2 regions of the Agrobacterium sp. NPDC090273 genome follow, and region 1 is predicted to be linked to the other one. Evidence: riboswitches for the same ligand, from Rfam matches in the RefSeq annotation. Region 1 holds a riboswitch; the other holds the start of a gene.

What was found. Region 1 has a riboswitch for S-adenosylmethionine ahead of ACIQT8_RS14690 (O-succinylhomoserine sulfhydrylase). Riboswitches for the same ligand answer to the same signal wherever they lie in the genome.
Region 2: it holds a riboswitch for S-adenosylmethionine, as region 1 does, so the genes downstream of both, metA (homoserine O-succinyltransferase) here and ACIQT8_RS14690 (O-succinylhomoserine sulfhydrylase) in region 1, are expected to answer to the same signal.

The regions. Positions count from the first base shown of each region.
Region 1 is NZ_JBIVYN010000005.1:75,068-87,249, forward strand. Features, by position in the region: gene ACIQT8_RS14675 (CocE/NonD family hydrolase) at 1-369, shown strand, start outside; tRNA gene ACIQT8_RS14680 (tRNA-Gly) at 499-572, opposite strand; gene ACIQT8_RS14685 (2'-deoxycytidine 5'-triphosphate deaminase) at 629-1,726, opposite strand; SAM riboswitch at 1,799-1,877, shown strand; gene ACIQT8_RS14690 (O-succinylhomoserine sulfhydrylase) at 1,921-3,105, shown strand; gene apaG (Co2+/Mg2+ efflux protein ApaG) at 3,333-3,725, shown strand; gene ACIQT8_RS14700 (Hsp33 family molecular chaperone) at 3,775-4,764, opposite strand; gene argF (ornithine carbamoyltransferase) at 5,010-5,927, opposite strand; gene ACIQT8_RS14710 (aspartate aminotransferase family protein) at 5,983-7,185, opposite strand; gene ACIQT8_RS14715 (GcrA family cell cycle regulator) at 7,616-8,149, shown strand; gene phoB (phosphate regulon transcriptional regulator PhoB) at 8,218-8,904, opposite strand; gene phoU (phosphate signaling complex protein PhoU) at 8,932-9,657, opposite strand; gene pstB (phosphate ABC transporter ATP-binding protein PstB) at 9,761-10,576, opposite strand; gene pstA (phosphate ABC transporter permease PstA) at 10,593-11,912, opposite strand; gene pstC (phosphate ABC transporter permease subunit PstC) at 11,909-12,182, opposite strand, start outside.
Region 2 is NZ_JBIVYN010000007.1:180,443-192,624, reverse strand. Features, by position in the region: gene pyc (pyruvate carboxylase) at 1-1,441, shown strand, start outside; gene ACIQT8_RS19270 (DeoR/GlpR family DNA-binding transcription regulator) at 1,574-2,353, shown strand; gene ACIQT8_RS19265 (MFS transporter) at 2,386-3,576, shown strand; gene ispG (flavodoxin-dependent (E)-4-hydroxy-3-methylbut-2-enyl-diphosphate synthase) at 3,696-4,946, shown strand; gene ACIQT8_RS19255 (OmpA family protein) at 5,013-5,675, shown strand; gene ACIQT8_RS19250 (polyprenyl synthetase family protein) at 5,711-6,625, opposite strand; gene mtgA (monofunctional biosynthetic peptidoglycan transglycosylase) at 6,797-7,507, shown strand; gene ACIQT8_RS19240 (aldose epimerase family protein) at 7,513-8,532, opposite strand; gene metA (homoserine O-succinyltransferase) at 8,600-9,526, opposite strand; SAM riboswitch at 9,607-9,683, opposite strand; gene ACIQT8_RS19230 (thiamine diphosphokinase) at 9,774-10,427, shown strand; gene ACIQT8_RS19225 (ABC-F family ATP-binding cassette domain-containing protein) at 10,432-12,182, shown strand, end outside.

The DNA.
Region 1 (12,182 bases):
GATCCCGGCTCGGTCCGCCGTTGGACCGAACAGGATCACGAGACGGGCATCAACACCTATGTCACGGAAGGCGTGGGGGGACTGTTCGGCGAGGGCGTGCTGCGGTTCGACGAAATCGATACAGAACTCAGCCACAGCCTGCGCCGGGAACTGACCATCCGCGACAACGACCCACTCTCCGCAAAATACGTTCTGACCCAGACCTATGAAATGGGCCGCGATGGATGGCGCATCAAGATCGAGAGCCGGACCGAAATGCGTTCGGACAAAGACAATTTCTACCTGACGGGAGAACTGTCGGCATTCGAAAATGGCGTTGCCGTTAAATCGAAAGCGTGGGACCAGCGCTTCGCTCGCGACCTGATCTGACGGCTAGGGCGCTCCGAAGCCCGAACGCGAGGTTCGGGATGGCATCTGGTTGCCATGCCGGGTGACAGCGGACAAACAAAAGCGCTGAGAAGTCAGCGCTTTTGTTTTTTGATTTCAATGAAAAGATGCTGGAGCGGGTGAAGGGAATCGAACCCTCGTATTCAGCTTGGGAAGCTGCTGCTCTACCATTGAGCTACACCCGCCTGCTGCACAACAATTCCGACAGTTCGTAAAAACTGTCAAGCGGTACAGGATCTATTTAGGCGGCCCGGAAATGCTTGGAGAGCTTCAGGCCCTGTGCCTGATAGTTCGAGCCGAGGCCGGAACCGTAGAGGCCTTCCGGCTTCTCCAGCATATGTTCATAGACAAGGCGTCCAACAATCTGGCCATGTTCAAGAATGAACGGGACTTCATGGCTGCGCACTTCCAGAACGGCGCGGCTACCCGTGCCGCCCGCCTGTGCATGGCCAAAGCCCGGATCGAAGAAGCCGGCATAGTGAACGCGGAATTCGCCGACCAAGGGATCGAACGGTGTCATTTCAGCCGCGAAAAGCGGCGGCACATGCACGGCTTCGCGTGATACGAGAATGTAGAATTCATCGGGGTCAAGGATCAGTTCGGCACGGCCGCGTGCATAAAGCGGTTCCCAGAAATCCAGAACGTCGTGCTGGGCTTTCTTGTCGACATCGATAACCGCGGTATGGTGTTTGCCGCGATAACCGATCAGGCCATCATCACCGAAACCTTTGAGGTCGATGGAAAGCGCGATACCGCCACCCGTAACATTCGGCGTTTCACTGGCAACCAGCGTTTCTGCGGCATGCAGGCCGAGCAATTCGCTTTCGTTGAGCAGGGACTGCCCCATGCGGAAGCGGATCTGCGACAGGCGCGAACCGCGGCGCACGACGATCGGGAATGTGCGCGGGCTGATTTCGAGGTATAGAGGGCCACTGTAGCCAGCCGGAATCTTGTCGAATTCCTGCGCATTGTCGGTGATGACGCGCGTGAAGATATCGAGACGGCCTGTCGAACTTTTCGGATTGGCCGATGCCGACATGTCGGCAGGCAAAGCGAGGCTCTCCATCAGCGGAACGATATAGACGCAGCCGGTTTCCAGCACCGCCCCCTCACTGAGGTCGACTTCGTGCAGTCTCAGGCGATTAAGCTTGTCGAGCACAGGTGTGCCAGGGCCAGGCATGAAGCTGGCGCGAACACGATAAGCCTTCGAGCCCAACCTGAGATCGAGACTGGCAGGCTGCACCTGATCGGCTTCCAGAGGCGCTTCGCTTTTCAGCTTACCGCTGGCAAACAATGCCTTGATTGCGCCATCTGCCAGTATGCCTGTCGTTCTCGTCATTTTCATCATCCCTTTTGTGGCGACAAAACCAAAAGGAAAGCATTGACGCAAGCCAGTAACGGCAGTAAGGCAAGCTTATCCCGTGGTGATTTGGCCGGTCGGCTTGCAGCCACGTTAAACAAGTGGCTAAAAAGACCGGGTGCTTGTAACCGGTCTGCTTTTGCGGCCGGTTTTTTTGTTTTGAAGGTGATCACATGAGCAATAAATGGCGCCCGGCAACCCAACTGGTTCACGGCGGTACGCTACGCTCCCCGTACGGCGAGACGTCTGAGGCGATCTATCTGACACAGGGTTTTGTCTATGAAAACTCCGAGGCTGCGGAAGCACGCTTCAAGGGTGAGACAGACGGCTTCATCTACGCACGTTACGCAAGCCCGACCAACGACATGTTCGAAAAACGCATGTGCCTGCTGGAAGGTGCTGAAGACGCCCGCGCGCTTGCCTCCGGCATGGCTGCCGTCACCGCAGCAATCATGTGCCAGCTTCGCGCCGGCGATCATATCGTTGCAGCTCGCGCACTGTTTGGTTCGTGCCGCTGGGTGGTGGAAACACTTGCCCCGAAATACGGCATCGAGTGCACGCTGATCGACGGTCGTGATCTGGCCAACTGGGAACAGGCGATCCAGCCGAACACCAAGCTGTTCTTCCTTGAAAGCCCGACCAACCCGACACTTGAGGTGGTCGACATCGCCGGTGTTGCCAAGCTTGCCAACCAGATTGGTGCAAAGGTTGTCGTCGACAATGTGTTCGCCACGCCGCTTTTCCAGAAGCCGCTGGAACTCGGCGCGCATATCGTTGTCTACTCTGCGACGAAGCACATTGACGGCCAGGGCCGCTGCCTCGGCGGCGTCATCCTTTCCGACAAGAAGTGGATCGAAGAGGAACTGCAGGATTACTTCCGCCATACGGGCCCGGCGATGTCGCCGTTCAACGCCTGGACGCTGCTGAAAGGTATCGAAACCTTGCCGCTGCGCGTACGCCAACAGACGGCGAACGCAGGCAAGATCGCCGATTTCCTGGCTGGCAACAGCAAGGTTGCGAAGGTCATTTATCCAGGCCGCGCCGATCACCCGCAGGCTGACATCATTGCAAAGCAGATGACCGGTGGCTCGACGCTGGTGGCGTTTGAACTCAAGGGCGGCAAGGATGCGGCCTTCGCACTCCAGAACGCCCTGGAGGTCGTCAAGATTTCCAACAATCTCGGCGATGCAAAGAGCCTGATCACGCATCCGGGCACAACAACGCACAAGAACCTGACCGACGAGGCGCGCGCTGAACTCGGCATTTCCGGCGGCACGCTGCGTCTTTCGTGCGGCATCGAGGACACCGACGATCTGCTGGAAGACTTCGCGAAAGCTCTAGAAGCGGTCTCCGCTTAAGCTCCTGCCCTGGCCCGGCGGCAACGTCAGGCTAGGGTCTACATAATGGGTTTCAGATTTTAACTGCCTGGTTCGGGCAACCGAAATTTACCTTTATCGTTATCCCTAGTGGACGAAACCCGAGCGGCTGGAGCCCCAAGACCTCCGCAAGTCGTTCATTTTCTTGACGATAAGCAGCTCCTATAGTGTAGGATGCAGGCACAAGGCATAATATCGAGGTGGCGCGTATGTACCGTGCTCTGACAAGGGACATCGAGGTGACGGTTGATCCGTATTATCTCGAAGAACAATCCGATCCGGATGACGACCGCTATGTTTGGGGTTACAAAGTCGTGATCTCCAACAACTCAGACCTGTCAGTGACGCTCGTGAACCGATACTGGCACATTACCGATCAGAATGGACAGGTGGATGAGGTCTACGGACCTGGCGTCGTTGGTGAAAAGCCGCATCTGAAACCGGGCGACACCTACGAATATTCATCCGGTTGTCCGCTCGACACACCATCGGGACTGATGTTTGGACATTATGAAATGGAAGCAGACAGCGGCGAAGTGTTCACTGTGACGATACCTGCGTTTTCGCTGGATTCGCCAGGACTTCTGCGTGTTCTGAACTAAGGTTTGAAAAAGGCCGCACCAGAGGACCGGTGCGGCCTTGCTGTTTTTATCAGGCGTTCTCGAGTTCGCTGACGTCGTACCGATAGGTGGTGGAGCAGAACTCGCAGGTCACGGCAATCGCACCGTCTTCCTGGCTTACCTCAATCTCCTCGGCCGTAAAGCCGCTCAACACGCCCTTGATCTTTTCGCGAGAACAATTGCAGCGATCGACGACCGATTGCGGTTCGTAGATGCGCACGCCGCGCTCATGGAAAAGACGGTACAATAGTCGCTCAACCGGCACCTGCGGGTCGGTGAGCTCGTCGGTGTCCACCGTATCCAGCAAGGTCACCGCTTCCGTCCATGCATCGTCTTCGACATGACCATGACCGTTCTCGTCGCCATCACCGCCATGAAGATCACGCGAGCGGAGCCGTTCCGGGGCCTGCGGCAGGAACTGGGCAATCACGCCCCCTGCCCGCCATCCGTGGCGTGGCTTGCCGTTGGCATCACGGTCAAAGAACTCCGCCACACCGAGCCGCACCCGTGTGGGAAGCTGTTCCGACTGACGGAAATAGACACCGGCAATCTCTTCAAGCGAAGAACCGTCGAGCGGCACGATGCCCTGATAAGGCTGCATGCCCGCACCCTGATCGATGGTGAAGGCCAGAATGCCCGTTCCCAGCAACTGCTCCGGCGAGGTTGCGCCAGCAGCCGTAGCTTCGGCCAGCCGCTCATCATCAAACCGCGCATAGGCGCGCATGCTCTCAGGCGCAGAGAAATCCGCGACAAGCAGATCGACGGGGCCATCACCCTTCGTCTGAACCGTCAGCTTGCCGGAAAACTTCAGCGAGGTGCCGATCAAGGCCGTCAGGACCGTCGCCTCTGCCAACAAGCGGGCAACCGGCTCGGGGTAATTATGGCGCTCAAGAATAGCATTCAGCAGCGGCCCCACCTGAACGGCGCGACCGCGCACGTCCAGACCTTCGACCTGAAACGGCACGACCTTATCGTCGCCGGCAAAATCGAGATCATCCAGTTCAACTGTTGCGTCTGCCATATCCATACTCCTTGGCGCAGCCAAATGCGCCGCAACCGGACAATGCCCGGCGTTCCGACTTTCGTTTTTTTGCTTGTCGCACACGTTGCCGGAGAGAGAAACCACTGCCAGACAAAATCGTGCAAAACGTGACGATGGCCCGCCAGGTAATATCCGGCGAGCCCTTTGAAGTGCCTCAGATGGTTATAGGCGCAGCAAAGTTCAAGAACCTGCTGCGATACCGCATGCAAGCGGTGCGGAGAACGTCAGATGACGCCCATGCACCATGCAATGACGGACTTCTGCGCATGCAGGCGGTTTTCGGCTTCATCGAAAACGACCGATTGCGATCCGTCGATGACTGCGTCGGTCACTTCCTCACCACGGTGAGCCGGCAGGCAATGCATGAAGACTGCATCCTTGTCGGCCTTTGCCATCAGGGCTTCATTGACCTGATAGGGCTGGAAGATGTTGTGGCCGCGCGCCTTGTGTTCCTGGTTCATCGAGACCCAGGTATCGGTGACCACGCAATCCGCACCGGCAACAGCCTTGTCAGCATCGTGGCAGAGCATGATGTCACCACCATTGTTGCGGGCCCAGTTCAGGAACTTGTCGTGTGGCTCCGAGCCCATCGGCACGGCCATGTTCATCCGGTAGCCAAAGCGTGCGGAGCCTTCCACGAAGGAATGCAGCACATTGTTGCCGTCGCCTGTCCAGGCAATCGTCTTGCCCTTCACCGGACCACGGTGTTCTTCGAACGTCAGGATATCCGCCATGATCTGGCAGGGATGGGTGTCATCTGTGAGGCCGTTGATGACAGGAACGGTTGCGTGTTCAGCAAGTTCGAGCAGGCGGGTGTGATCCGTGGTGCGGATCATGATCGCGTCCACATAACGCGACAACACCTTGGCAGTGTCGCCGATGGTCTCGGCGCGGCCAAGCTGCATCTCTGTGCCGGAGAGGAAAAGCGTTTCGCCGCCGAGCTGGCGCATGCCTACGTCAAAGGAAACACGGGTTCGGGTAGAGGGCTTTTCGAAAATCATCGCCAGCATTTTGCCGGCAAGCGGCTTTTCTGCCGTACCGTTTTTCGTGGCGATCTTGCGCACCCGCGCATCGTCGAGAATTGTCCGCAAATCCTCTGAGCCGACGGCAGAGAGGTCGAGAAAATGTTTTGGTGAAGCCATGCTACCCTGTCCCAATGCTTGCGGACCTGTCAAAGCAGGTCCGCCTTAACCCTTGTCACGCGATCTTCGCCTGCTTTGCCGCTGTCAGAGAGGCGGCAGCCGTTTCGATACGCGAAAGACCCTCTCGCGCTTCTTCCGCCGTGGTAACAAGCGGCGGCAGAAGGCGCACCACGTTGTCGCCCGCAGGCACGCCGAGCAGATGCTCTGCTCGCATCGCCTGCAGCAATTCGCCTGATGGTACGCGCGCCTTGATGCCGAGAAGCAAACCTTCGCCACGGATTTCCTCGATCACGTCGGGGAAGCGATCCTTGAGCGAAGCAAGCCCCTGACGGAACACCAGCGCGACATCACGCACTCGTTCAAGGAAGCCGTCCGCAAGAACAACGTCCAGTACGGCATTGCCGACGGCCATGGCGAGCGGATTGCCGCCATAGGTCGTGCCGTGCACGCCTGCGGTCATGCCGGAAGCCGCATCAGCCGTCGCAAGGCAAGCGCCGAGCGGGAAGCCGCCCCCAATACCCTTTGCAACAGCCATGATGTCAGGCGCAACGCCAGTCCACTCGTACGCAAACAGTTTGCCGGTACGTCCAACACCCGTCTGAACCTCATCAAAGATCAGCAGCATGCCGTGTTCGTTGCAGAGATCACGAAGCGTCTGCAGGAATTCCTTGCTGGGCGCGCGAATGCCGCCCTCACCCTGGATCGGTTCGATCAGCAGGGCTGCCGTCTCATTGGTGATAACGGCTTTCAAGGCCTCGAGATCACCGAACGGTACCTGATCGAAACCTTCAACCTTGGGGCCGAAACCTTCGAGATATTTCTGCTGCCCGCCTGCAGCGATTGTTGCCAGCGTCCGGCCGTGGAACGCACCTTCAAAGGTGACGATGCGGAACTTTTCCGGGTGGCCCTTGGAGTAGTGATAACGGCGTGCAGTCTTGATGGCACATTCCAGCGCCTCAGCACCGGAGTTGGTGAAGAACACCTTGTCAGCAAATGTTGCTTCGGTCAGGCGCTTTGCGAGCTTTTCCTGTCCGGGCACTTCATAAAGGTTGGAAACGTGCCAGACCTTTTCAGCCTGCGTCTTGATAGCCTCGACGAGATGCGGATGCGCATGCCCCAAGGAATTGACAGCAACACCGGCCGCAAAATCGAGATATCGCTCGCCGCTTTCCGTGAACAGCCAGACGCCCTCACCGCGTTCGAAACGCAGCGGCGCTCTTGAAAACGTATCAAACAATGGCGCGTTGGCTTCGGCCATGGCTGCATCACTCCTTGCGCAAATGCGCTTTCATATCGTTGTCAATAGGTGGACAAGGTTATCCCTTGCCTGAAAATCAAAAATGCCGCCTTGCGGCGGCTGGGGCACTATTGTCACTTCAACTGCCGATGTCAACAAAAGTCCTCATTTTCCGGCGTTCCCAAGTCATAGTGGGAACACGTGACCGAACCACAAGGTGTTGCCTTTCGGACTCTCCTGAACAGCAAGTTGGGGAAAACCGGAAAATCGATTCCAGATGATTCCCGCGACTCTTGCCACGGAGTCAGCCTCACACTAGGTTAATCGTCAATTACTAGACTGCATTGCGGCGGAACTAGTCACCAAAAATCCGGCGGAATTGACACTCGGAGTGCGCTCGCGAGATGGAGAAGGATTCTGCCGAAATAGACGCGACGAGCGGAGAAGCGGCATGAACTGGACGGATGAACGAGTCGAAAAACTCAAGAAACTTTGGTCCGAGGGCCTCAGTGCCAGCCAGATAGCGGCACAGTTGGGTGGTGTAAGCCGTAACGCCGTTATCGGCAAGGTTCACCGTCTCAATCTTCCGGGCCGCGCCAAGGCTGGCGGAACCGTGACATCGGCGCGCTCTGCACCGAAGCGTACGGCACCAGCGGCACCTCGTACGGCAACCTACACCGCCCGCGTCAACACCACGCCGGTTCGGACCGTGGCACGCGCCAGCGTTGCGACAGCCCTTCACGAAGAGATGGATATCGAGACCGCTCAGGTGCTCGAATACGTTCCTTCGCGCGATATCGTTACGCCGGCCTCGCGCCGCCTGACGCTGACGGAATTGACCGAGCGCACCTGCAAGTGGCCGGTTGGCGACCCGCTGAAGGACGACTTCCATTTCTGTGGCTGCGAAGCCCTGGAATCTTCGCCCTACTGCAAGTTCCATGCGAAGCTCGCCTACCAGCCTGTCAGCGAACGCCGCAAGGCATAAGCGGAACAACACGGAATAAAAAAACGGGCCTTACGGCCCGTTTTTCGTTTAGGGTATGTGATGTTGGATTATGCCGCTTCCATGGAATAACCGGCGCCACGGACCGTGCGGATGACATCCTGCATGTTCGAAAAATTGAGCGCCTTGCGCAGACGGCCAACGTGGACGTCAACGGTCCGTTCGTCCACATAGATATCGTGACCCCAGACGCCATCCAGCAACTGCGAACGGGAGAAAACACGACCCGGCGATGTCATCAGGAATTCCAGAAGACGGAACTCGGTCGGTCCCAGGCGCACTTCACGCGTCTTACGATGCACGCGGTGCGTTTCCCGATCCAGTTCGATGTCGCCGCATTTCAGGACTGACGACAAAACCTCTGGGCGGGCGCGACGCAGCATCGCCTTGACGCGTGCCATCAGTTCCGGCGTGGAGAAGGGTTTCACCACATAGTCATCCGCGCCTGTGGCGAGACCGCGAACGCGTTCGCTTTCTTCGCCACGCGCTGTCAGCATGATGATCGGCAAACGTTCGGTTTCCGCCCGCATCCTCAACCGGCGGCACAGTTCGATACCGGAGACGCCAGGCAACATCCAGTCCAGGATCAGGAGGTCGGGAACCCGCTCCTGCAATCTGATCTCGGCCTCATCGCCACGCGGTATCGTGTCGACGTCGTAACCCTCAGCCTCAAGATTGTAACGAAGCAGAACGCTCAGCGCCTCTTCATCTTCAACAACTGCAATCTTCGGTACCATACTGAACTCCGCAGGTCTGCCGGTCTGTTACTCGGTCACGGAACCGAGAGTGTTGGAACTATCGTCCTTCGGACGCTCACCTTCCGGCTGGCTGCCGGTGGTCATGTAGTAGATCGTCTCGGCGATATTGGTCGCATGGTCGCCGATACGTTCGATGTTCTTGGCGCAGAACAGAAGATGCGTGCAGGTCGTGATGTTGCGCGGATCTTCCATCATGTAGGTCAGCAGCTCGCGGAAGAGCGAGGTGTACATCGCGTCGATTTCTTCATCGCGTTCGCGGATGGCCTGCGCCTTCTCAGCCGAACGTGTCGAATAAACATCGAGAACTTCCTTGAGCTGCACGAGGGCAAGCTCGGAGAGATGTTCGAGGCCGCGAGCCAGCTTGCGTGGAACACCGGTTCCTGCAACGGCAATCACGCGCTTGGCGGTGTTTTTGCCGAGATCGCCGACGCGCTCAAGATCCGCCGCAATGCGCAGCGTACCGATGATTTCGCGCAGGTCGGCAGCCATTGGCTGGCGCTTGGCGATGGTGACGATGGCCTTGTCGCCGATTTCACGCTCGGCGTGGTCAAGGATCGCGTCGTCGGAAATCACCTTCTGCGCCAATGCCGCATCGGAATTGACAAGGGCGCGAACGGCGTCCGCGCACATCTGCTCCGCCAGGCCGCCCATTTCGGCAATCCGGCGGCTGAGGAATTTCAACTCGTCGTCGTAAACCGACATGATATGCGAATGCGTCGTTGTCTGTGTCATGATCTCGTCCCTGGGCTTTGCCTTCCGTTTTCACCTGCTGATGGCGGGTGGCAGAACGGAGGCGCCAAACTTGTTCGGTTTCTCTGAGGCGCTGAGCGGGCAATCAGCCGAAGCGGCCCATGATGTAGTCCTGCGTGCGCTGGTCATCCGGGTTGGTGAACATCTTGTCCGTTTCGTTCTCCTCGACCAGATGGCCAAGATGGAACATCGCGGTGCGCTGCGAGACGCGAGCGGCCTGCTGCATGGAGTGGGTTACGATCACGATCGTGAAGTTGGCACGCAGCTCATGGATCAGTTCCTCGACCTTGGCGGTAGCGATCGGGTCGAGGGCCGAGCAAGGCTCGTCCATGAGGATCACTTCCGGGGACACGGCAACTGCGCGTGCGATGCAAAGGCGCTGCTGCTGACCGCCGGACAGACCCGTACCGGATTCATGCAGACGATCCTTCACCTCATTCCACAGACCGGCCTTCTGCAGGCTGGACTCGATGATCTGGTCCATATCCGCCTTGTTACGGGCGAGGCCATGGATACGCGGACCGTAAGCAATGTTTTCGTAGATCGACTTCGGGAACGGGTTCGGCTTCTGGAACACCATGCCGACACGAGCACGCAGTTCCACCACGTCGATTGCCGGATCGTAGATATCATCCGTATCGAGCGTGATCTTGCCGGTGACCTTACAGCCATCGATCGTATCATTCATGCGGTTCAGGGTACGCAGGAAGGTGGATTTGCCGCAACCGGACGGACCAATAAGCGCAGTAACGGTATTTTCGCGGACATTCAGGTTCACGTCGTAAAGCGCGCGCTTTTCGCCGTAAAAAACCGAAACGTCCTTGCCAATCATCTTGTACGAAACTTCATTCATTTTCTTGTCCAGCGCCTTTTCAACTGCTGCTTCCGACAACATGTTCATAGCTTTCTAGCTCCCTTTACCAGCGCCGTTCGAAGCGGCGACGCAACAGGATTGCGCCAACATTCATGACGATGAGGAACAGGAGCAGGATGATGATAGCGCCAGATGTTCTTTCGACAAAGGCACGCTCTGCTTCGTTCGCCCACATGTAAATCTGTACCGGCAGTGCCGTCGAAGGATCGAGCGGCGTCGTCGGGTAGTTCGCAACGAAGGCCACCATGCCGATCAAAAGCAGCGGCGCCGTTTCGCCAAGGGCGTGTGCGAGGCCGATGATCGTGCCGGTCAGAATGCCAGGCATGGCAAGCGGCAGCACGTGGTGGAAGATCGTCTGCATCTTCGATGCGCCAAGACCAAGGGCAGCGGCGCGAATGGACGGTGGCACAGCCTTGAGGGCAGCGCGGGTCGCGATAATGATGGTTGGCAGCGTCATCAATGTCAGGACGAGACCGCCGACCAGCGAGGCCGAGCGCGGAAAGCCCATGAAGTTGATGAAGACCGAGAGACCAAGCAGACCATAAACGATCGAAGGAACAGCCGCGAGGTTGTTGATGTTCACCTCGATAAGATCCGTCAGGCGGTTTTTCGGTGCAAACTCCTCGAGATAGATCGAGGCTGCAACGCCAATCGGCAACGACAGCACGAGAACGATCATCATCATGTAGAAAGAGCCGATCAGCGCCACGCCGACGCCGGCAGCTTCCGGACGGCTCGACGCGCCGTTGACGAAGATGCCCGTGTTGAAATGCTTGGCAAGCTGGCCGCTCTCAACGAGCTGGTTCATCCAGCCAAGCTGCTGGTTCGAAACGCGGCGGTTGTTTTCATCCACCGTCAGGTCGACCTGACCCTTGAAGGCGCTGTCGACATCGCCAGAAGCGAGCAGCGTCACATTTCGCGTCGTGCCGATGATCGAGGGATCAGCGGTGACAATGTCACGCAACTGGGTGCGGACGCTGTCCGAAATCATGGCGTTGACGGCCCGCAGACCGGCGCGGTCCGTCGGTGCCACTCCAAGAACCTTGGCAACCGCATCACGGGCGATCACTGGGTAGTTGGCGGTCATGAGCTTCGTCGGATTGGTCGCACGCTCGTTCTTGGGATCGATGATCTGCTCGGAGAATTCCACCGGCACAGTGATCATCGTCTGTTGGAAGGCCGTGTATCCCTTGCCGACAACCGACCAAAGAAGCAGGAACAGGAAGATCAGACCGAAGGAAATCGCTGCCATTCCATAGGCACGGAAGCGACGTTCTGCGGCATAACGGCGCTTGATGCCGATATCACGCCGGGCCGGTGCACTTGTGGCACCGCCGGTTGCGGGAGAAACGATGTCGGTCATTCATACTGCTCCCGGTATTTGCGCACGATGTAGAGCGCATAGATATTGAGGCATAGCGTGATGGCAAAAAGCGTGATGCCGAGCGCGAAGGCGACCAGCGTTTGTGGCGAGGTGAACTCGAGGTCACCCGTCAACTGGCTGACGATCTTCACGGTGACGGTGGTCATCGGCTCAAGAGGATTGATCTGCAGGCGGGCAGCAACACCGGCGGCGAGAACCACGATCATGGTTTCACCGATGGCGCGAGAGGCCGTCATCAGAAGCGCGCCG
Region 2 (12,182 bases), on a different contig from region 1:
GCTCTGCGAAGCGGCGATCTGCTACACGGGCGACCTCCTCAATTCCGGGCGTCCAAAATACGACCTCAAATATTATACGGGGCTTGCGGCCGAACTGGAAAAGGCCGGTGCGCATATCATCGCCGTCAAGGACATGGCGGGTCTTCTGAAGCCTGCGGCTGCCAAGGTTCTGTTCAAGGCCTTGCGTGAGGCGACCAGCCTGCCGATCCACTTCCACACGCACGACACGTCCGGCATTTCCGCCGCGACCGTTCTTGCGGCTGTGGACGCGGGCGTGGACGCTGTCGACGCCGCCATGGATGCGTTCTCCGGCAACACGTCGCAGCCGTGCCTTGGCTCCATCGTCGAGGCACTTGCCGGCACCGAGCGCGATACGGGTCTCGATGCAGAATGGATTCGTCGTATTTCTTTCTATTGGGAGGCGGTCCGCAACCAGTACGCGGCGTTTGAAAGCGACCTCAAGGGACCGGCATCCGAAGTTTATCTGCATGAAATGCCGGGTGGTCAGTTCACCAACCTCAAGGAGCAGGCGCGTTCGCTTGGCCTCGAAAGCCGCTGGCACGAGGTGGCGCAGGCCTATGCCGATGCCAACCAGATGTTCGGCGATATCGTCAAGGTCACGCCATCCTCCAAGGTTGTCGGCGACATGGCGCTGATGATGGTCAGCCAGGATCTGACGGTTTCCGACGTCGAAAATCCGGACAAGGAAGTCTCCTTCCCCGAATCCGTGGTGTCCATGCTCAAGGGTGATCTTGGCCAATCGCCGGGCGGCTGGCCGGAAGCGCTGCAGAAGAAGGCGTTGAAGGGAGATGCACCCTATACTGTGCGTCCCGGTTCGCTTCTTGCCGACGCCGATCTGGATGCCGAACGCAAGACGATCGAGACAAAGCTCGAGCGTTCGGTCAACGACTTCGAGTTTGCCTCTTACCTGATGTATCCGAAGGTGTTCACCGATTTTGCCCTGACGGCAGAAACCTATGGCCCGGTCTCTGTGCTGCCGACTCATGCCTACTTCTACGGCATGGAAGACGGTGAAGAGTTGTTTGCCGATATCGAGCGCGGCAAGACGCTGGTGATCGTCAACCAGGCGTCATCCGGCACTGATGACAAGGGCATGGTGACGGTGTTCTTCGAGATCAATGGTCAGCCGCGTCGCATCAAGGTGCCAGACCGGGCGCATGGAGCGACAGGTTCGGCCGTACGCCGTAAGGCTGAGCCCGGCAACGCTGCCCAGATCGGCGCACCGATGCCGGGTGTCATCAGCCGCGTTTTCGTCAATCCGGGGCAGGCCGTAAAGCCTGGAGACGTGCTGCTTTCCATCGAAGCCATGAAGATGGAGACGGCGCTGCACGCCGAGCGTGAGGGCACTATTTCTGAAGTCCTCGTCCGCCAGGGTGATCAGATCGACGCAAAGGATCTGCTTGTGACCTACGCAAGCTAATGCCGTCATCGCGACATTGCATCTGACGACGCATTGCGCCCGCCCTTTGGCGGGCGTTTTGCTGTTGCGCTTCTGAGAAAACTCAAATATGCATGTTTGTGCACGTTTTTACATGTTTATCCGTGAAGTGAAATGAACGAACATTTTGTCAGTGAGCGACAGGCGCTCATTCTCTCTCAATTACGGCAAAACGGTCGTGTGTTGGCGCAGAATCTCGCGGAGAGTTTCTGTGTGTCCGAAGATACGATCCGGCGTGATTTACGTGATATGGCGGGCAGAGGTGAATGCCAGCGCGTTTACGGCGGCGCCTTGCTTGCCGAAAGCACGACGGTGCCGCTGAAAACACGCATGGCAGAAGATGCTGATCGCAAAGAGCGTCTTGCCGCCGCGGTCGTGCCGCTTCTTGAACCAGGGATGGTTGTCTTTATCGATGCCGGTTCGACCAATCTTGCCATTGCACGGGCAATCCCCGCTGATTTGAAGCTGACTGTTGTCACGAACACCCCAGCCATTGCTGCAGAACTGACGGGGCGAGCCGGCATTGAACTGGTATTGATCGGTGGCAAGGTCGATCCGCTGGTCGGCGCCGCCATTGACGCCATGGCGTTGCGACAGCTCGAATTGATGCGGCCTGATCTCTGTGTCCTCGGTGTTTGCGGCATGACGCTCAGTTCGGGATTATCCGCCGATGTCTTTGAGGATGCCGTGTTCAAGCGGCTCGCCTGCAGTGCCAGTGAGCAGGTTGTTGCTGCTATCACGACGGAAAAGCTTGGCCACAAGGCAGCTTTTCATGTGCATGATCTGACGCCTTCTCTTTGTCTCGCGCTGGAGCGCGACATTGAGCAGACGACTGCCGATGCGCTTGCGGCGCACGGCGTGAATATCCGTTTTGCCGATACCCACGCGGCTTAACCCGCCCGCGCTCACGTTTGAAGGATTTTTAGATGAACGGTCCTGCGAGTTTCGCACCCACACCGGCGCGCTCTTCGTACTTCACGCGACACCGGCTCGGCGTTTCGCTGTTGTTCCTGATGAACGGCTTCATGATGGGGTCATGGGCACCGAAAATCCCCGAATTTTCAACCCGCCTCTCGCTGAGCGAAAGTGCGCTGGGTCTGGTCATTCTGGTGTTTGGGGTCGGTTCACTGCTGTTCATGCCGATTGCCGGTTCACAGATCGCGCGTTTCGGATCGCGCACCGTGTCTCTCGTTTCGGCGGTGCTTTTTCTTCCGACGCTGCTGTTCATCACCTGGGCCAACACGATCTGGGCCGGTGTCATTGCCGTTTTCCTGTTCGGCGGTCTGACGGGGGCAATGGACGTTGCCATGAATGCCAATGCGGTTGCCGTGGAACGGGACATGCGCAGGGCCATCATGTCCTCCTGTCACGCATTCTGGAGTCTCGGCGGTCTGATCGGCGCGGGCTTCGGCGGCTTTCTGATCACGGCCATCGGCGTGCACGGCCATGCGGTTGCGCTGACGCTGGTCGCACTGGTCCTCCTCGTCATTGCCTGGCCTCGCACTCTCGCTGATCGTCCACACCCGGAAGAAGAGCGGCCGAAGGGCGGCTTGCCGCTGACGCCGTTGCCCTGGATCATCGGTCTGATGGCTTTGTTTTCGATGGTGCCGGAAGGCGCAATCCTTGACTGGGGCGCCCTTTATCTGCGCAACGAGTTGGGTGCGTCCGTTTCGCAGTCCGGTTTTGCCTTCGCTGCGTTTTCATTGACCATGGCTGTCATGCGCTTTGCCGGCGATCTGGTCAGGGACCGCTTCGGCGCCGTCAACACCTTGCGTTTCTGCTCGACGATTTCGATCATCGGTTTGTTGACCGCCGGCCTTGCAGAAAATTCGACCCTGGCAATCATCGGTTTTGCCGTGGCCGGGATCGGCATTTCCAACATGGTGCCGATTGCCTTTTCTGCCGCCGGTAACATGCCTGGCCTGGCGCCTGGGATCGGATTGTCTGTCGTCACGACCATGGGGTATTCGGGGATTCTCGTAGCGCCCTCGGCCATCGGGTTCATTGCCGAGCACACCGGTCTTGCTGTTGTCTTCTTAGGTCTACCGCTGCTGCATGTTGTCGTCTTGCTGCTTTCGAAGCTTGCACGGCATGCCGACGGCGCTGGACGGGAATAGTCGTCTCGAATTTTGCCACGATTGCGGTAAAGTAGAAGCTCACGTGCGTTGGGTGTTGACAAGGCCTCCCCCTTGTTTCACCTCAATAGCCATATTTTGCCGCAAGCTCAGAGACCAAAATGACGTCACACGCCGATTTCGACCCGAAGCCCCGCCGCGCATCTGTTGCTGTCGATGTGGGTGGTGTTATCGTCGGCGGCGGCGCGCCTGTCGTCGTCCAATCGATGACCAACACCGATACGGCGGACATTGACGCTACCGTGCAGCAGGTGGCGGCGTTGTTCCGGGCCGGTTCGGAAATCGTCCGCATCACCGTCGACCGCGACGAAAGTGCTGCAGCAGTGCCGAAAATCCGCGACCGCCTGTTGCGTCTTGGCATGGACGTACCGCTTGTCGGCGACTTCCATTATATCGGTCACAAACTTCTGGCCGACCATCCTGCCTGTGCGGAGGCGTTGGCGAAGTACCGCATCAACCCCGGCAATGTCGGCTTCAAGGACAAGAAAGACAAGCAGTTCGGCGAGATCGTCGAGATGGCGATCCGTTACGATAAACCCGTACGTATCGGCGTGAACTGGGGTTCGCTTGATCAGGAGCTGCTGACTGCCCTGATGGACAAGAACAAGGAAGAGGGGTTTCCGCTCTCCGCTCGCCAGGTGACTCGCGAGGCGATTGTTCAGTCTGCGTTGATTTCCGCCGAGTTGGCTGAAGACATCGGGCTGCCGCGCAATCGTATCATTCTTTCGGCCAAGGTCAGCCAGGTACAGGACCTCATCGCGGTTTATTCGATGTTGTCGGAACGCTCCGATCACGCACTGCATCTTGGCCTGACCGAAGCAGGTATGGGCTCCAAGGGTATCGTCGCCTCGTCCGCCGCTATGGGTTACGTGCTCCAGCACGGTATCGGCGATACGATCCGCGTGTCGCTGACACCGGAACCCAATGGTGACCGCACCCGCGAAGTTCAGGTTGCTCAGGAACTGTTGCAGGTCATGGGCTTCCGTCAGTTTATTCCTGTTGTTGCGGCATGTCCCGGTTGCGGCCGCACCACGTCCACGGTGTTTCAGGAACTGGCGCAGAATATCCAGAACGATATCCGCAAGAACATGCCGGTCTGGCGTGAAAAATACCCCGGTGTTGAAGCGCTCAACGTTGCGGTCATGGGCTGCATCGTTAACGGCCCGGGTGAGAGCAAACATGCCGACATCGGCATTTCGTTGCCCGGAACCGGTGAAACGCCGTCGGCTCCGGTCTTCATCGATGGACAGAAAGCGCTCACCCTGCGCGGCCCTAACATTGCCGCCGATTTTGAAGCGCTTGTGATCGACTACATCGAAAAGCGTTTTGGCCGGAAAGACGCGGCGGAGTAAAGAGTACCGTGAAAAGGCCGGAATCCCTCTGTCATACCTCCTGAACCTCTCGGAGCATCAAAACACATGATAAAAAAAATCGCGATTGTTGCCCTTTGCGGGACCTATCTCTCCGCCTGCACGACCACTGACCCCTATACGGGCGAGCAGAAGATGTCCAACACGGCCGGCGGTGCGGGTATCGGTGCCGTCGTCGGTGCGCTCGGCGGTCTTGCCGTTGGTGGCTCGCCGGTCGGTCGTCGCAACGCCGCACTCATCGGCGCCGGTATCGGCGCGCTGGCTGGCGGTGCGATCGGCAACTACATGGATACGCAGGAATCGGAACTGCGTGCGCAGTTGCAGGGTACCGGCGTGTCTGTCACCCGTCGCGGCGACAACATCGTTCTGAACATGCCGTCGAACATCACCTTCGCAACCGACCAGGACCAGGTCATTCCGCCATTCTACGCGACGCTCGATTCGGTTGGTATCGTGTTGAACAAATTCAACCGCACCCTCATCGACATCAACGGTCACACAGATTCCACCGGCAGCCTGCAGCATAACCAGGCGCTTTCTGAACGCCGTGCGGCGTCTGTCGCGAATTATCTGGGTGCGCGTGGTGTCGACCAGCGCCGTATCTCGACGCTCGGCTTCGGTCCGTCGCAGCCGATCGCATCCAATGCGACACCGGATGGCCGCGCGCAGAACCGCCGCGTTGAAGTTCTGATTTCGCCGCTCAAGGGCTGAGAAATCGATGAAAACGCTGGGCCGGAGTTTCCGGCTCAGCTCTTGCGTTCGGCGATGAACCGCGCTGCCGCAACGAGGATATCGGCCTTGGCGCCATACGGCGAGAGAAGCTCTGCCGCCTCGTTTACCTGCTCACTCAGCTTTTGACGTGCCCAGTTTTCGCCGCGCAGGGCAACCAGCGTGCCCTTGCCACGTGCTGCATCTTTACCGGTCGCCTTGCCCATGGTCGCAGCATCGGCCGTCAGATCCAGGAGGTCGTCAGCAAGCTGAAAGGCAAGACCAATCTTCTCACCGAAAAGACGCATTCTTTGCCGCTCAGACGCGTTGCTCCCGGCGATAATGGCGCCAGCCTCACACGCAAAGCGGATAAGCGCACCGGTTTTCATCGCTTGAAGCGTGACAATGCCCGCCTCATCAGGTGCTTCCTTTTCAGCGGCAAGATCCAGCGCTTGCCCGCCTGCCATGCCACCTATTCCGGCAGCGCGCGCCAGTGAAAGCACAAGTGCAGCCTTGCGATCTGCCTGCAGCGGATTGTTGTCCGAGGCGATGATGTCAAACGCCAGTGTCAAAAGGCTGTCGCCGGCGAGAATGGCGGTGGCTTCATCAAATTTGCGATGAACTGTCGGTTGACCGCGACGCAGATCGTCATCGTCCATGGCCGGCAGATCGTCATGAACCAGAGAATAGCAATGAAGGCATTCGAGTGCTGCGCCGACATGGTGGGCTGCCTCGTCGTTGCCGCCCAGTAGCGCCGCACTTTCTATGACGAGAAAAGGCCGCAACCGTTTGCCGCCATTCAGCACGCCATGGCGCATGGCGTCGAGAAGGTTTTGAGGGCGAGCGATTTCGTCCGGGCCCACGTCGCTTGAGAGCAGGCGTCCGAGCAGGGCTTCGGTCTTTGCCGCGCTGTCGCGCAGCTTCGTTTCAAAAGTCGTCATTGCAGCGTCCATGTGGCGCTCTTTGGCATGCCGTACGTCGGCAAGCAAACCTTTTCGTGATTCCTTGCGGGAACCCATTTGAGCGGACTCGCCTTGAACATGGCAATGGAATATGAAAGGTTTTTATAAGCCTGGGTGGGGGAAACATTGAGCAGCACGCCTGAAAGCGACGCAGACTACGCCGTGCTGGCGGAAGACCGGAGCAGTCCGAAGGTGGATTTTCGCACGTTGGCAAAGCGTTTCGTCATGTTTTTGCTGGCATTGCTGATCCTGCCTTACCTGCTGATTCCCGTCTATGCGCTTCCTTTCATGCGGCCCGTTTCAACGTTGATGCTTGCCGATCTTGTGACTTTGCAGGGTTACGACAGGCGCTGGGTGCCAATTGAGGACATTTCTCCACGTCTTGTTCAGTCGGTGATGATGTCCGAGGACGGGCAATTCTGTTTCCATGGCGGCGTTGACTGGAACCAGATGCAATCTGTGGTGACGGATGCGCTGGAGGGGGCTTCAACGCGTGGTGCCAGCACCATTCCGATGCAAACGGCAAAGAACCTATTTCTCTGGAATGGACGATCTTTCCTGCGCAAGGGGCTGGAACTGCCGCTTGCCGTGGTCGCCGATTTCGTCTGGTCCAAAAAACGGATGATGGAGATTTATCTCAATGTTGCCGAATGGGGCCCAGGTATCTACGGCATCGAAGCGGCCGCCCAGCATCATTTCAAGGTGCCGGCCTCGAAGCTGACCCAGAGGCAGGCGGCGCTTCTCGCGGTCTCATTGCCCAATCCGATCGACCGTGTCGCCAGCAAGCCAGGGCGTGGCCTGCAACGGCTCGCGGGCGTTATCGAACGACGCGCCCGCGCATCCGGCGCCTATGTCGGCTGTGTGCTGGACTAAGCCAGTCAGCCCTTCTTGAAAATGTAATCCGTTTCCTGACGCAAGGTCTCGCCTGGGCGCAGGATGGCATGCGGAAAATCGGCGTGGTTGGGGGCGTCCGGCCAGTTCTGCGTTTCAAGGCAGAAACCGGCAAAGGGGCCATAGGTCCGGCCGTCGAGGCCCGGAACCGGAACGTCGAGTTTGAAGGCGGAATAGAATTGCACACCGGGCTCAGTCGTGTGTACTTCAAGCGCGATGTCGGATGCCGGTGCGTAGACGCGCGCTACTTTGCGCTTGGCCCGGCGCTCGGGCGAAAGGCAGAAATTGTGGTCGTACAGAACCTGCTCGCCATTGTCCTTGCGTCGCATCGGTGTCGGGTGGCGAAGGTCGAAAACCGTGTCATCGACGGGGCGGATTTCACCTGTCGGAATCTGCTGTTCGTTGGTCGGCAGATAATAGTTCGCGGCAATTTCGATCTCGTGGCCAAGTGCCGTGTCAGCACCGTCCAGATTGAAATAGGAGTGCTGGCAGATGTTGGCGATGGTCGCCTTGTCGGTGGTTGTTTCGTAAACGACAGAAAGCACGCCGCCGTCGAGGATCGTGTAGGTCGCCGTGACAGTGCAGTTACCGGGATAACCGGCGCGGCCGTCCGGATCGATGATTTCCAGAACAACATGGCTTTCGCCGTGCTCCATCAACATCCAGTTGCGTTTGCCCAAGCCGTCGCTGCCACCGTGAAGATGGGTAACGCCTTTTTCATTCAACTCGAGTTGGTACTCGTGGCCGTCGATCGAGAACTTGCCGCCACCGATACGGTTGGCATTGCGGCCGGGCGTCGCGCCGAAATAAGAGGAGTACTTGTAGTCCTCGAACTTGTCGAAGCCGAGAACGAGTGGCGGCTGGTGGCCGTCGAGGCGCAGATCCTGAATGACTGCGCCCCACGTGATGACCTTCGCGGTCAGTCCGCCCTTGGATATGGTGACACGCTCGACCTTTTCTCCGGTTGCTGTGAAACCGAAATTTTCCCGTGCCGGCACATCGCCCATTCCTGCTCTCCCCGCTTGTAATGACCGGCGGACGTTGCGTTATTTTGCGACGATGTGCAATCGCGTTTTATGCGGCAAGCTCTCCGATAGCGTCGAGATCGTAGGGGGTCGTCTGGTATATCTCGTTGATCCAGTTTCCAAAAAACAGATGCGCGTGGCTTCGCCAACGATTGAGCGGGGTCAGTTCCGGATCGTTGTGGGGGAAGTAGTCATGCGGCAGCTTTATGGGAACCCCGGCGTTCACATCGCGGAAATATTCGTCCGAAAGCGAGGTCGAATCATATTCGACGTGGTTGAACATGTAGAGCCGGTTGCCCTGCTTTTCATGCACCAGGCACACGCCCATTTCTTCCGATTCCATCAGGATTTCCAGATCGGCGCGCTTTTCGATATCGGCGCGACGCACCTCCGTCCAGCGTGACACCGGAACCTGGAAGTCGTCGGAAAACCCGTTCAGATAAATGGAAGACGGGCTGAGATTGCGGTGACGATAAACGCCGAAAGCCTTTTCCTTCAACTCATGCTTCGGCACGCCATGGAAGTGATAGATGGCTGCCATCGCGCCCCAGCAGACATTGAGTGTCGAATGGACGTTGGTTTGCGTCCATTCGAAAATCTTCTGCATCTCGTTCCAATAGGTGACGTCTTCATAGGCGAGCGTCTCGACGGGAGCGCCCGTGATGATGAAGCCATCGAACTTGCGGTGGCGAACCTCTTCCCACGTCTCATAGAAGGAAAGCAGATGCTCTTCCGGCGTATTTTTCGCGCGATGACCGCCAATGCGCACCAGCGACAACTCAACCTGCAACGGTGAGGCGCCAACGAGGCGAGCCATCTGTAGTTCGGTTTTGATCTTGTTCGGCATGAGATTCAAAAGTCCGATCTGGAGCGGGCGAATATCCTGCCGGATAGCCGCCGTTTCGGTCATGACCCGTACGCCCTCATGCACGAGGGTTTCGAAAGCGGGCAGGGTATCTGGAATTTTGATCGGCATGTTGAAACTCTCACTTTCAGGCCGCCAAAGGCCGTGAAAACAAAAAAACCGGTAGCGAAATCGCAACCGGCTCCAGGAAATTGCCTTTTTCCTCGACCCTTTAGCGACTTCTTTAAAGTGGCTGCAAGCCGGTCGGCAAATCACCACTGGCGGATTACATAATCCTGTCGAGGCGGAAAATCAATATCGGCGGTTTTCTGCGGGTTTCAGCCTTTCCATTTCGCTCCTACCTGCGATAAGGCAAGGCATGGAAACAGAACGCTTCACCATTCTGCTTGGCGGAAATGTCACCGTCACGGATCGCCTGAAAACGGTGGTGTCGGGGACGCGTGTCATCGCTGCAGACAGTGGCATGCGCCATGCCAAAACGCTTGAGCTGTCGCCGGAACTTTGGGTCGGGGATTTCGATTCCGCTGAGCCGGGTCTTCTCGACGAATGGCCGGGCATTGAACGGCAACCATATCCAGCGGCAAAAGCTGTTACCGACGGCGAGATTGCCGTTTCAGAGGCGATTGCCCGTGGGGCTCGTTCGCTTGTGCTGGTCGGCGCTTTCGGAGGGGCAAGGAGTGATCATGCGCTTCAGCATTTCCTGTATGCCGTCGCACTTGCCGAGCGTGGTTTCGATGTCGTTTTGACATCCGGTGACGAGGAAGCTTATCCGTTGCTTCCTGGCGCGCTTGATCTCGATCTGCCAGCCGGTTCCTTGTTTTCCGTTGCCGGTATTTCCATACTTGAGGGGCTGAACATTGCCAATGTGCGCTATCCGCTAACGGAGTTCGCGCTTGCTTTCGGTTCATCCCGCACTATTTCCAACGTCGCAAATGGCGGTACGGCGCATTTTTCGCTGAAAAGCGGAAAAGCTATCGTGCTTGCCCGACCCTATGATCTGACCGGAGCCTGACACCTTGGCACCCCCAATTCTTAAACTCGACGATATCAAACTCACCTTTGGCGTGACGCCGTTGCTTGACGGTGCAAACCTGCAGGTGGAGCCGGGTGATCGTATCTGCCTTGTCGGGCGCAACGGTTCGGGCAAATCGACGTTGATGAAAATTGCCGCCGGCCTGGTCGAAGCGCAATCAGGTGAGGTTTTCCGTCATCCCTCCGCCACCATCCGTTATCTGGAACAGGCACCTGATTTCGACGGCTATGATACGGTTCAGGCTTATGCCGAGTCGGGGCTCGGGCCGGGCGACGACCCTTATCGCGTCACCTACATTCTCGAACATCTCGGCCTGACGGGACAGGAGCATCCACAAAACCTTTCCGGCGGTGAAGCGCGTCGTGCGGCGCTCGCGCGTGTCATGGCGCCTCAGCCGGATATTTTGATGCTGGACGAGCCGACCAACCATCTGGACCTGCCGACGATTGAATGGCTGGAAGACGAGCTGCAGCAGACGCGAAGTGCACTGGTACTGATTTCGCACGACCGCCGTTTTCTCGAAAAGGTGTCCAATGCCACTGTCTGGCTGGATCGCGGCCAGTCTCGGCGCCTCAATCGCGGTTTTGCGCATTTCGAGGAATGGCGCGACAAGGTTCTGGAAGAAGAAGAACTCGAGCAGCACAAGCTCGGCAAGGCCATCGAGCGCGAAGAGCACTGGATGCGGTATGGCGTGACAGCACGGCGCAAGCGCAACATGCGTCGCGTCGGTGAATTGCAGGCCATGCGCGCGTCCTATCGCGGGCACAAAGGGCCGCAGGGCTCAGTCCAGGCAACGGTGACCGAAGGGCGTGAATCCGGCAAGCTGGTGATCGAAGCGGACGCCATCACCAAGTCCTATGGCGAACGCACCATCGTCGCACCCTTTTCACTGCGTGTGCATCGTGGTGACTGTATCGGCCTGGTCGGGCCGAACGGCGCAGGCAAGACGACGCTCCTCAAGATGTTGACGGGGCAGCTTGCGCCTGATGGCGGAACGGTCAAGCTCGGCACCAATCTGGAGATTGCGACGCTCGATCAGAAGCGCGAGGATTTGAACCCGGAAGACACTCTCGCCTATTATCTTACGGACGGCCGCGGTGACAACCTGATCGTCAACGGTGAGCTGAAGCATGTGACGGGCTATATGAAGGATTTCCTGTTTCAGCCGGAACAGGCCCGTACGCCGATCCGTAACCTCTCGGGTGGTGAACGCGCCCGCCTCATTCTGGCGCGCATTCTCGCGCGTCCGACCAACCTGTTGATCCTCGACGAGCCGACCAACGACCTCGATATCGAAACGCTCGATCTTCTTCAGGAAATCGTCGCCGGGTTCTCCGGGACGGTCATTCTTGTCAGCCACGATCGTGATTTTCTCGATCGTACCGTCACCTCCACCATCGCACCGGCAAATCCCGATGCGCCGGATGGCCGCTGGATCGAATATGCCGGTGGCTATTCCGATATGATGGCGCAGCGAAAAGGTGCTGCCGAGGAAAAACGGAAAGCGGAAAAGCAGGAAAAGGCAAAGAGCACATCGTCTGCCTCTTCGTCTGCGGAACCTGCAAAGGGCAAGGCAAAGCTCTCTTTCAAACAGAAGTTCGCGCTGGAAAATCTGCCGAAGGAAATGGAGAAAGCGCAGGGCGAAATCGCCAGGCGCGAAGAGCGCATGGCCGATCCCAACCTGTTCACCAAAGACCCGGCCGCCTTCAACAAGCTGGCGGAGGAAATGACCAA